DNA from 3 places in the Bifidobacterium sp. N5G01 genome. Region 1 is predicted to be linked to each of the others. Evidence: riboswitches for the same ligand, from Rfam matches in the RefSeq annotation. Region 1 holds a riboswitch; each other region holds the start of a gene.
The links. A riboswitch is a leader RNA that binds a small molecule or an ion and turns the genes downstream of it on or off. The one in region 1 is predicted to bind thiamine pyrophosphate.
Positions count from the first base shown of each region.

Region 2: linked by a shared signal. The riboswitch ahead of CE168_RS00050 (solute carrier family 23 protein) and the one ahead of thiC (phosphomethylpyrimidine synthase ThiC) in region 1 are both predicted to bind thiamine pyrophosphate.
Region 3: linked by a shared signal. The riboswitch ahead of tenA (thiaminase II) and the one ahead of thiC (phosphomethylpyrimidine synthase ThiC) in region 1 are both predicted to bind thiamine pyrophosphate.

Region 1 covers NZ_NJNP01000007.1:19,125-23,354, reverse strand. Annotated here, with positions in the region: gene CE168_RS08775 (SdpI family protein) at 1-130, opposite strand, end outside; gene CE168_RS08770 (autorepressor SdpR family transcription factor) at 142-432, opposite strand; gene CE168_RS08765 (sugar O-acetyltransferase) at 576-1,214, opposite strand; gene CE168_RS08760 (GNAT family N-acetyltransferase) at 1,439-2,002, opposite strand; TPP riboswitch at 2,178-2,280, shown strand; gene thiC (phosphomethylpyrimidine synthase ThiC) at 2,483-4,230, shown strand, end outside.
Region 2 covers NZ_NJNP01000001.1:12,312-16,541, forward strand. Annotated here, with positions in the region: gene gltB (glutamate synthase large subunit) at 1-2,080, opposite strand, end outside; TPP riboswitch at 2,307-2,408, shown strand; gene CE168_RS00050 (solute carrier family 23 protein) at 2,474-3,823, shown strand; gene CE168_RS00055 (LuxE/PaaK family acyltransferase) at 3,874-4,230, shown strand, end outside.
Region 3 covers NZ_NJNP01000002.1:50,143-54,372, forward strand. Annotated here, with positions in the region: gene ppgK (polyphosphate--glucose phosphotransferase) at 1-102, opposite strand, end outside; gene CE168_RS03915 (glycosyltransferase family 2 protein) at 346-1,359, opposite strand; TPP riboswitch at 1,476-1,586, shown strand; gene tenA (thiaminase II) at 1,579-2,346, shown strand; gene CE168_RS03925 (YhbY family RNA-binding protein) at 2,472-2,777, opposite strand; gene CE168_RS09235 (hypothetical protein) at 2,844-2,975, opposite strand; gene CE168_RS03930 (energy-coupling factor transporter ATPase) at 2,969-4,230, opposite strand, start outside.

The DNA.
Region 1 (4,230 bases):
CAAGTGCAATGCACACGTTGCGGCTGATTGGAGCGATCTTCTCCCTCGAATCATTCTTATTCACGCTTTCAGCATTGTTGATGTTGTTATCGAAAGCTTTTTTGGAATCATCCAGATTGTTCCCGCACATAAGATTCTCCTTTATTGACCGTCCGTTTGCTTATTGTTTTCATTGCCGTCCATGAACCCCATGAACCATCCGATCAGATCCTGCATCACCGTGGTGTTGAGACTGTAGATGATGTTTTGCCCGTGCCGTTCGTCGGTTACCAGTTCCGCGGTTTTCAGCGTGGTCAGATGGTGGCTGATCGATGGTTTGCTCATGTTGAATTGTTCCGCGAGCTCACCGGCCGTCATGTCACGTTCGCGCAGCAATTCCAAAATGCGCCGTCGCGTGGGATCGGAGAGCGCTTTGAACCCCTCTCCTGCCATGCATTCCTCCTTTACGATACTGAATATTTAGATATTTTCTTATTTAGACAATTATCTAAATATATGCTCCGGACATACATATTCACGCCCGCGCGTTTACCACGGTTGACGAATCATAAGTTCATGAAGGAGGACGATGATGTCTATGCAACCGAATGCCGCTGATCGTAGGGCGGGTTAATCATGCGGTCACGCCAATAGTAGACGTCATCATGTTCGCCGATTTCGCGATACACCTTGCACGGCTGGCCGAATGCGACCACGTTGGCGGGAATGTCTTTGGTAACCAGCGAACATGCACCAATCACCGAATTATCGCCAATAGTGACGCCAGGAAGTACGGTAACGTTGGCGCCCAACCACACATTGCGGCCGATGGTGACCGGCAGAGAATACTGTGTGATCTTCTCGCGCAGGTCAGGACGAATCGGATGGCCGGTGGTAACGATAGTGCAGTTCGGGCCGATCATGGTATGTTCGCCGATATGCACTTCACCATCATCAACCAACGTGAGGTTGAAATTGGCGTAAGCATATGCACCAAAATACGTGTTGCATCCCCAATTGGCATGCAACGGCGGTTCGATATAGGCGTCCTCGCCGAATTCGCCAAGCAGTTGGCGTGCAATTTCGATACGTTGCGTCATTTGACTGGGGCGGGTCGCGTTAAAGTCGTACAGTAGTTCCATCTGTTCCTGCTGCGCTTTGATCATCTCTTCGTCATCGCAGGCATAGATCAATCCGGAATTCATAGTGTCAAGCACTCGTTGCGGCACAGTCATGGCAGCCTCCTTGCAGTCATTCACACTCGTTGCGATTATATACGAACTCAACGCAACTCATGCCGTGATTCCGCATGCCTTTCGCAATCCTCTGCACAATCATCGTCTGCGGCTAGCGAAATATTTCGCATGTTCGGCGGTGTGACCGTAAGTGCCATTGAACTCCCAATCACCACATCAAAACATCGCCAGTTAACCTGTTGCAGCCTTGGCTTCCGACACGATCAGCGGGCAGCCAAAATTTGCCAACGTGATTTGGTAAGGATATTCACATGCTCGACACGCACCTCATGCATAAGAGGCACCGACACCTCATCGCACGTGTGATGATAGACAAAACCAACCTTTTCCTGCACCCGCTTCGACTTCAGATTGCCATCATAATAACCGCACCAAATCGCACTCATACCAAGATCAACAAAACCATGACGGATAATCTCCCTAGCTGCCTCCGGCATATAACCCCTTCCCCAGAAAGGCTTGCCCAACCAGTAACCCAACTCACACTCATCATCACGATCCGTCATATCCGTATGACCATTAAGCTTTAACTCAATCGAGCCAATGGGGTTATTGCTGCCGCGCTCGCAAATCGCGCAGCATTCCTTGCCATTGAGCACATGACGAATCGTATTGAGACTTTCTTCTTTCGATCGGTGTGCGGGCCAGCCCGCGATAGGTCCGATATCCGGATCTTTCGCATAGACGTACAAGCTTTCCGCATCTGTTTCAGTCCAAGCCCTCAATGTCAGCCGTTCCGTCTCCAACATGTAGTCAACCTCTTTCATACGCAATGCATTGAACTGAGGTATAGCTTAGCCTGCAAGGAGAGTTTTGCCATGAGATGCGCGGTGGGGCGTGATACGGATGAAGACTATGCATGCGAAAGTGACGACGGGTCTGACTCACCTATGGGCTTCGGCGAAAGGCTACGTCCAGTGCAGGGCGTAGGTTCATAGCCAACACCTAAAGCAGGGGGGCTCCTCAACGGAGCTGAGATAGGCGAATGCCTGACCCTTTGAACCTGTTGGTTAACACCATCGTAGGGAGCGAAGAATGAGCGTCATCGTGCACACGCATTTCCAGCGTCAATCGGCATCCGTAAAAGTCAACGCAACAGACGCGTCGGCAAAACAACCTGCATCGCGAAATCATCAAGCGTAATTTCGCTTTCTATCCCGTGTATCCAAGAATACGAGGCATGTCAGCGTATCCATTTACTGACGGAATCAAATTTTCCCAACCCAAAACAGCATAATCAAGGGGGAATCATGAACAATTATCCGTATGCGTCGATGCGAGACAGCTTCGACCTGAGCGCCTATTTTGTGGTAGGCCCACAGGATTGCAAAGGTCGACCGATCACCGACGTCATCGATGACGCATTGCGCGGGGGCGCAAGCTTTATCCAACTGCGCGCCAAAGACGCCGACGCGAAGGACCTTACCGACATGGCGCGTGATATCGCGCAAATCATCGAAGACAACAACAAGTCAGATTCCGTGGCATTCGTGATCGACGACCGCGTGGATGTGGTCTGGCAGGCCCGCAGCAAAGGCATCAAGGTTGACGGCGTGCACATCGGACAGACCGATATGGAACCGCGTGAAGCCCGCACGCTGCTCGGCGAAGACGCCATCGTGGGATTGTCGGCGGAGACAGAAAGCCTGGTCAGACTCATCAACGAATTGCCCAATGGCTGCATCGACTATATCGGTGCGGCGCCGCTGCATGTTTCCGTCACCAAGCCGGAAGCGTCCGTAGGCGGCAATGACGGTTCCGGTCGCACGCTTGACAAAGAGCAGATCAACACCATTTGTTCAGCCAGTGGTTTTCCGGTAGTGGTAGGCGGTGGCGTGACCGCAGGTGATATGGAAATGCTGGCGCGTTCAAAGGCGGCAGGCTGGTTCGTGGTGTCCGCGATTGCAGGAGCCGATGATCCGGAAGCCACAACCCGCGATATGGTAACGCGTTGGAAAGCCGTACGTGGCGACACGAAGCACGGATACGCACCGCGCATGAAAGCCCAGAACACAGCGGAAATCAGCCCTAGCAACGCAGCCGACGGCGCATCCGGTGAAAAGAAGTTCACCAATGCGAAGGAAGCCAAGGCCGCATCCAAGCTCGCCAAGCAGCAGCGCGTCGACATTGCCGCACGCGATTCCAAACAGCGCGACAAAGCGCATATCCGCAAAACCACGCCGGTACATTTCGAAAACGAATTCGGCTCCTACGATCTGGAAGTGCCATACACCGAAATCAAACTGTCTGACACTCCTGGCGTCGGACCGAACGCGCCATTCAAGGACTACAACACCGAAGGACCGAAATGCGATCCGAAAGAGGGACTCGCTCCCCTGCGTTTGGATTGGATTCTTGACCGCGGTGACGTCGAAGAATACGAGGGACGTCGACGCAATCTGGAAGATGACGGCAAACGCGCCATCAAGCGTGGCAAGGCTTCCAAGGAATGGCGCGGCCGCCAGCATAAGCCGATGAAGGCCAAGGATCATCCGGTGACGCAAATGTGGTACGCGCGCCACAACATCATCACGCCGGAAATGCGCTATGTAGCGGAACGCGAGCATTGCAGCGTGGAACTGGTGCGCAGCGAACTGGCCGCAGGACGTGCCGTCATGCCTTGCAATATCAACCATCCTGAGGCTGAGCCCATGATCATCGGCTCGAAGTTCCTTACCAAGCTCAACGCCAATATGGGCAATTCGGCGGTCACTTCGTCTATTGACGAGGAGGTGGAGAAGCTCACGTGGGCCACCAAGTGGGGTGCTGACACCGTAATGGATCTGTCTACCGGCAACGACATTCACACTACGCGCGAATGGATTCTACGCAACTCCCCCGTGCCGATCGGCACCGTGCCAATGTATCAGGCACTCGAAAAGGTGGAGGATGACGCTTCCAAGCTCAGCTGGGAACTGTTCCGCGACACGGTGATCGAGCAGTGCGAGCAGGGTGTGGACTATATGACGATTCATGCCGGTGTGCTGCTGCGTTT
Region 2 (4,230 bases), on a different contig from region 1:
CGAACGCCAGATACGGGTTGACTGCTGCCGCGCCGTAGGCGATTAGCAGAGCGACATGGTGGATTTCGCGCACATCGCCGGCCTCCACGACCATGGAGATCTGGGTACGCGTGTGTCTGCGCAGCAGGTGGTGCTGCACCGCGGAAGTGAGCAGCAGTGATGGAATCGGTCCCCACGTGTAGTTGGATTCACGGTCGGAGAGCACAAGGAAGTTGGACCCGTTTGCGATGGCCTCATCGACTTCCTGGAAGATTTCCTCAAGACGTTCCTTCAGTGCCTTGCCGCCGCCTGCGACCTGATAAAGACCCTTGACGACGAACGGCTTGTAGTAGCCGCCGAGGATCTTGGCGCGGTCGAGGCGCTTGAGCTGCGCCATTTCGTCGGAGTTGAGCACCGGCAACGGAATGAGGATCTTCTTGGCGTGCAGTTCGGAATCGGCCAGCAGGTTCGGCTCGGGACCGATGGCGGATTCGAGGCAGGTCACGATCTTTTCACGTTCCCAGTCGAGCGGCGGGTTGGTAACCTGCGCGAACTTCTGGGTGAAGTAGTCGAACAGCATGCGGCTGCGGGAAGAGAGCGCGGCCATAGGCGCGTCGTTGCCCATGGATCCGAGCGGTTCCTTACCGGTGTTGGCCATCGGGGCGAGCAGCAGCTTCAGGTCCTCTTCGGTGTAGCCGAAGGCACGCTGACGGCGCTGCACGGACTGGCCGGAGTGGTTGACGTGCTCGCGCTTGGGCAGCTGGCTCATCTCGACGGTGTTGCCTTCGACCCACTGGCGGTACGGATGCTGGGCAGCGAGGTTCTTCTTGATTTCTTCGTCGGGGATGATGCGGCCTTCATCGGTGTCGACGAGGAACATCTTGCCCGGCTCCAAGCGGCCCTTGGACACGATGTGCTCCTCGGCGTTCTCCGGAAGCACGCCGGTTTCGGAGGCGAGCACGATGTAACCGTCGTCGGTGAGCTGCCAGCGGCCGGGGCGGAAGCCATTGCGGTCGAGCAACGCGCCGACCTGAGTGCCGTCGGTGAAGATGATGTGCGCGGGGCCGTCCCACGGTTCGATCAGTGTGTTGTTGTATTCGTAGAACGCCCTAACGTCGGGATCGAGCTGGTCGTTCTTCTCCCATGCCGGCGGCAGCATCATGGAGATGGCATGCGGCATGGAACGTCCGGACAGGTGCAGCAGTTCGAGGCATTCGTCGAACGTGCCGGAGTCGGAGTAGCCCGGGGTCGCGATCGGCAGCAACGGCTTGAATTCGCCAAGCAGTTCGGAGCTCAGTCGACCTTCTCGCGCGGACAGCCAGTTACGGTTACCCTGGATGGTGTTGATCTCGCCGTTGTGAGCCAGCTGGCGAAACGGCTGTGCGAGCGGCCAGCTCGGGAACGTGTTGGTGGAAAAACGGGAGTGCACGATGGCGATCTTCGCCTTCATGCGCTCATCAGAAAGGTCCAGGAAGAAGGGCTTGAGCTGCATGGTGGTGAGCATGCCCTTGTAGGTGATGGTGCGTGCGGAAAGGGACGCGAAGTAGATGCCCACCTCGTGTTCCACGCGCTTGCGGATGCGGAACGTCTTGCGGTCCAGTTCGATGCCGGTGAGCTGCCCTTCGGGGTCGGCCACGACCAGCGTCTTGAACGCGGGCATGCTGGCGAGCGCCTGCAGTCCGAGTCCGTCCGGGTTGGTGGGTACGACGCGCCATGCGAGTACTTCGAGGCCTTCTTCGCACACGATTTTGGCGATGGCCTGTTCTTGTTGGCCGGAGGTGGCGATGTCTCGGTCGAGGAACGCGATGCCGGCGGCGTAGTGGCCTTCTTCGGGTAGTTCGACGCCTGCGGTGGCGCGCATGAATTCGTCGGGCATGCTCATGAGGATGCCCGCGCCGTCGCCGGTGTTTTCTTCGGCGCCGACCGCGCCACGGTGGTTGAGGTTGACGAGCACTTCAATGGCGTCGTCGACGATTTTGCGTTCGGGGCGCTTGTTGAGGGTGGTGACCATACCCACGCCGCAGGCGTCATGCTCGGCGCCGGGATCGTACATACCTTGGGAATCATGGATCGTGAGATCTAACGGGGTGTGGAAAGTCACCGAAACCACCTTCAATGTTTTTGGGCAAGAAAAGTCTTGCGGTTCTTTAATGCGCGGTTTAGAATAGCGCGCCTTTGTGTCGTGGATATTTCCGTGTCCATATAACGAATACCCAGAAAAGTCAAGGTACATTTTCTTGAGGAAATGTGGAGAATTCACAACGCACTGGGCTCTCATGCCAACTCATCCAAGTATCGACGCATGCCGTTATGCTGGTTGCCTGTCCGAATAGCACAGGGGGAGCCGATATGTGGCTGAGACGGGCTTTGCCTGGACCCTCATACCTGATCAGGGTAATGCCTGCGTAGGAATGTCACGAACAGTGCGCACATGCGTTCCCCTGTGTCGGCGATCATAGACTGGTCGCCCCCATAAGGAAGAGAGGGAATTGGCATGTCTGCCATGTCGCAACCGTCCGTTCAGAGCGGATCCAATTCGAAGAAGCTCACTCCAAAGAACGTTTTGCTGGGCTTGCAGCATGTGTTGGTGTCTAATGTGTGGCTTGATCCGGTATTTGTGGCCGGTGCCATTGGGTTGCCGTTGGCCTTGTCTTCGAATATGGTGAATGCCATTTTCATCGTGTCCGGTTTGGTCACGTTGATTCAGTCCACGAAATTGGTGCGTCTGCCGATTGTGCAAGGTCCGTCTGCCGCGTTTGACGCGTTGATGATTGCCGCTGGTACCGCCGGTTCGTTGGCTGCGGCTGGCACGTCGATTTTTGTTAGTTCGCTGATTTTTCTGGTGTTGTGTCTGACTCGTGTGATTGAGAAGATGCGTTTTCTATTTGCGCCGATGGTTTCCGGCGTGATTATTTTTCTGGTGGGCGTTTCGCTGTCGAGTTTCACATTGAGTGAGTTTCTTGGCGGCGCTCCCGGCGATGACGGGTTCGCTGATCCGAAGACGCTGGCCGTGTCTGTGGTGACTTGCGTGTTGGTGGTGGTGCTTTCCCAGTTCGGCAAAGGCATGGTCAGGGCGCTTTCCTATTTGATTGCGCTGGTTGTCGGCACTTCGCTCTCCATAGTGTTTGGCATGGCGGATTTTTCCGGGGTTGCGTCCAAGCCTTGGTTCGGTCTTCCTCAGATCATGCCATATGGCGGTTTTGATTTTGATGCTACGGTTTTTGTACCGTTCTTCATCGCATATATGGTTGCGATTATGGAAGCGCTTGGCGTGTATCAGGCGGCCAGCGAGATTCAAGGCGTCAAGCTTGAGGATCGCCAGGTTCGTTATGGTTTGTCCGGCGAAGCGGCTGGTTCCGCTATTTCTTCGCTGATCGGTGGCTTCACCACTACCGCATATCCACAGAATGTCGCTTTACTGAAGGTTACGGATGAGGGCAAGTCCCACACACGCGTGCCGGTGATCATCGCCGGTGTGGTGTTTGTGGCACTTGGTTTCGTGCCGAAAGCCGGCGCGATGTTGTCGCTGATTCCCTCCCCTGTAATCGGCGGCATTTTCCTTCCGGCTGCGGCGAGCCTGATCAGTACGGGCTTCAATACACTGCGCAAGGCAGAGCCGGACGACCGATCCCAAGTAGTCATCGGCTTGTCACTGCTGTTGGGTATCGCGTTGCCGAACGCATTGAGCGGTCTTGAGGGCGGCGCTCACGTGTTCTTCTCCAATTCGATTCTGGTCGGCGCGTTCTGCGTGGTGATTCTCAAAGCGTTGCTGATCGATTTGCCGAATCTAATCAATCGTCGCAAAACAGCCGTGGGCAACAACGGGGATCAGGCACAAGCTTGATTCATGGCCAACCGTTACCGAAATTCAACATAGGAAAGGAACATTGCATCATGACATCGATGTCGCTAAACACTGAAGCGCAGCAGGTCAAGGCAGATGTGCTTGAGTTCATCGAAAAGTACGGATGCGAAACCGCGCCGGATGAGGCGTTCGACGCACTCGCACGACAGATTTTCGCTTTTCAGTACGCTCATAACATGCAGTATCGCACGTATTGCATGTCTCGCAGGGTGACTCCGCAGACGTTGTCCAGCTGGATGGATATTCCACCGATGCCGGTGGATGGGTTCAAGATGCTGACGCTCACTTCGGTTCCCGAGACGGAGTGCGAGGCCGTGTTTATGACCAGCGGCACCACGCATCCTGGCCAGCGTGGACGCAACTATCATCCTGATCTTGAGGTGTGG
Region 3 (4,230 bases), on a different contig from region 1:
CAGACGCGGTTCGGCAAACTCGCCCTTTTCGAGGTTAACCGGGGCTGCCTTAATGCCGGAGCCTCCAATGTCAACGCCAAACGCCTGTGCAGTTTCAATCATCTTCGACCTCTCCTATCAAGGTACATAGTGGGTGTTATCGAACCGGTAAGCGCCATAGTAACTCGCCCCATGCCCCAAAACGCGCCGAAAAAGCATAAATGGTGAATACGATTGCATAATTTTTCGCAATGAAATGATTCATTCTGCAACTTTTTTCTGCAAACGATTCGCCCCATGTCAACTCAACGCATCGGCATGGGGCGAATCGTAAGAAGATGACCGTCTGAAGACGGCGCAACCGCATCACTTGAGCGGCGGCATCGGCTTCCAATCCGGATCATGCAACAGCTTGCGTGAATCCCACCAACCCTTGGCTATCTGCACCAAGCCGGTCTTCACATGCTCTCGGTCCACCATCACCAGACGGATGACTTCCTTGGCGGCGGTCAGCAGCGTACCCAGACCGAACATCAGCGGACGGTAATCGCCGAACGCCATGAAATAGCGCGCCATGTAGCCTCGGTTACGCATGATGTGGTAACGGTTCATGTCAGAGGTGGAGTTGAGCTGGCGCACGCCGGCGATATCCCAATTGCCGATTTCACGAGTGCGGCGCAGGATCACGTCAGGCACCACGATCGGGTTGGTGACTTTGCTGGCGCGGTAGCCGTACATCGTGTCGTCCCAGTAGATGAAGAAACGCGGATCCGGCAAGCCGATCTGTTCGACGATGTTGCGGCGGAACAGACCCCCCTCGAAGCACAGGGTGTCCATCACGCGGTAGCCGGGGCGTCCGAATGCGGCCGGAGCGATCGGATTGGGGATGCCGAGGGGAATGATGAAATCGTATTGCCAGTAGAACGGACCGCCGTCATAGTCGTATCGGCTGCCTTGGATCACATCATGGCTGCCGGTCCACTTGGCGAGTCGTTCGATGGCTTCGGGCATCACAGCCACATCGTCGTCCATCACCCAGAACCATTCGGATCCCAGCTCATATGCCTTCTTCACACCTGCGGAGAATCCGCCTGCGCCGCCGAGGTTGTCGGATTGAGGTGCATACACCACGCGACTTTCGTTGCCCGACTGGTCGGCGATGGTATTGCCCCACTGCGCGGTGACCGCTTCACGGAAATCGTCGACCATGCCTTGGGTCGCATCGCTGTGCTCGTTGTCAACGACGACGATACGCCATGGTGCCACAGTGAGTTTTTCGATGGATTCGAACAGGGTGGCGAGCAGCTGCTGACGCTTGTATGTCACCACGACGATAGCCAGCTTTTCGATGGTGTTCTTCGCAACTTGCTTTTCAGTCATACGTTCTATTCTTGCACTCGCCCTCAACCGAACATCGCCTGTGTTCGCATCATGCGGCACGATTCCATTCGGCGGACAGGCTCTTGCACATTTCGGACGGCTTTGCCATAATGTACGGCGTAATGCAGGGGAACCCGTGTTTGTCGGGTTGAGATAGGCCAAGTGAGGCCTGAACCCTTTGAACCTGATGGTTAATACCAGCGTAGGGAGGCATGTCTAATGACTGCTGTGACATCAACAACCAATTTCGATTATGAGTTCGACGCCGCCAAAGGCATCCAACGCAACAATCTTCCTCCGTTCGCGCAGCGCATGCGCAAGGCTGCTGACCTGGTTTGGGAGGAAGGCTACCAGCAGCCGTTCATCCGCGAGCTTGGCGAAGGCACACTGCAACGCGAGCGTTTCGCCTTCTATCTGCTGCAGGATTTTCGTTATGTGAACGATTACGCCAGAGTGCACGCTTTGGGATTAGCCAAGGCCACCGACCCTGAAATCATGGCGTTCATGCTCAAAGTGCAGAACGGCGCCCTGCAGGTCGAGACCGAAGTACACCGCTCCTACTTGGCCAGCTATGGCATCACCGAAGAGCAGATGAACAATGTGCGCCAGTCGGCCTTCGCGCGTGCCTACACGTCGAATATCCTTTCCATCGCCTATGGCAAGGATATTCTCGACATTCTTGTGGCCGTGCTGCCGTGCGCCTGGGTGTATGCGGATTATGGTTACCGTCTTGCCGCCGAGTTTGCCGACACGCTTGACGACAATCCGTACAAAAGCTGGGTCGACATGTATAAGACCGACGAGTTCTGGCAGGATTCCGTGTGGCTGCTCGAACATATCGAGAAACTGGTAGCCGACGCGAGCGAAGAGCGCAAGCGCGAGCTGATTGACATTTTCGTGACCGGCGTGGAGAACGAGTACATGTTCTGGGCCAGCGCGTACGACATGCAGTACACGTGGAAGCCCGAATGGAATCAGGAGCGCTGACACCGCTCCATCGCATGTTTTCCTGACTTCCGATTGTTTATTTTCATTGCAATAGGGCGGGTGCCTTCTGATTGGTTTTCAGAAAGCACCCGCCCTGTTATGTTTGGTCGCGTCAGTTTCCCGCTTTATTCGCGTACGAGACGAATATGCTCCACATCATCGCGATGGGAGCGGCGATAGAGCACGAAACGGTTGCCGATAACCTGTACGAGTTCCGCGTTCAGTTCTTCGGCCAGTCCCTCGCCCGCTTCCTTGGCAGTCAGTCCGGATCCGTCAAGCACGGAGCATTTGATAAGCTCACGCTTTTCAATGGTCTCGTCCGCCTGCTTGATAGCGGTTTCGCTCAAATCGTTCTTGCCGACCTGGATGAGCGGATTGAGCTTGGTAGCCAGGCCACGCAGCTGCTTGACCTGCTTCTTGGTTAATGCCATAACTTGTTCCATTCCTATCTATGATGCTTGCTCAAGAGTAGCGTGAGGGCAGTAAAATCTTGCATATCACTCCCCCGCGCCTTTGATGGCGTTCACACCGTTTTCGATGTTCTTGCGCATGTTCAGACGTGCTTCTTCGGCGGTTTCGCTTTCCAATACGATCAGTGGAGCGCCATGCCCGTCCGGAATGCTCAGCATAGTCCAGCGATCAGGGTCAATGCGGCAATGTATGACACACCCACACCGACTACGGCGATGTCACGTTTGGCGATCCGCATGATTCGCCAGTGCGTGCGCATGATGCCTTCCTCGTAACATCGTGCGTCGAGTGCAAGGCTGAGATTATCGGCATGGCGTATCGCTCCTGCGAATACCGGAATGATAATGGCGGTCATCGCTTTGATCCGCTGCACGAATGTTCCCGTTTCAATGCTGCCGCCTCGGACTGATTGCGCATCCACAATGGCTTTCGCTTCGCTTCCTAACGTGGGCAGGAACCGCAATGCGAGGCTCATCACCAACGCGATCTCCTGCGCATGTATGCCGAATTTTGCGAAAGGTTTGAGCAACGCTTCGAATGCGTCGGTGATGGCCGTGGGCGTGGTGGTGGCAAGGAATACCGCTCCGACGATAATGACCGCAACGAATCTGCAGGCGTACAGTATGGCGATACGCACACCGTCGTCGGTGATTGGAATCGGCCCGATGTTCGTAAGAACGTTGCCGGATCGGACGAAGAATATATTGAGCAGTCCGCAGAACACGAACAATGCGAGGAACATGTGAACCGATTTGAACAGTTGTTTCACGCCGATGCCTGATGTCGCAACGATCATGCCGGTCAGCAGTGCGGCCACAAGCAACTGCCAGAAGGATCTGATGGCGAACGCGGAGAACATGATCGCCAACGCACTCACCATCTTCACGCGCGGGTCAAGCCGTTCCATAAAACTGCGGTTTTCACGGACGTCTCCCTTTGCACGTCCGGAGTCAATCGCGTGCGGATTCTTCGAACCTGCCGTTTCGGAAGTGCCATTGGCTTCGATATTTCGAGTAGCGACATTACCGTTTTGTCTGCGATCAAGCGCGATCACTCGATCTGCGAGCACGTCGATTTCCGTTTGTGAATGGGAAATGATGAGTACGGTGACGCCTTGTGCGTGGAGGGTTTGGATGAGATCGTGCACGCGGGTTGTAGCCGCCTCGTCAAGTCCTGCGGTCGGCTCGTCCATAATAAGGATCTGCGGTTGGCATGCGATGACGCCCGCTATGGCGGCAAGTCGTTGTTGTCCGCCGGAAAGGTCGAATGGCGAACGATCGGCAAGATGCTCGATATGCAGCAGCGTCATGGCTTGATTGACGCGTTCGGATACCTGCGTTTCGTCAAGATGTTGGTTGCGTGGTCCGTAGGCGATATCCTCGGCTACGGTTTCGGCGAAAAGCTGACGTTCGG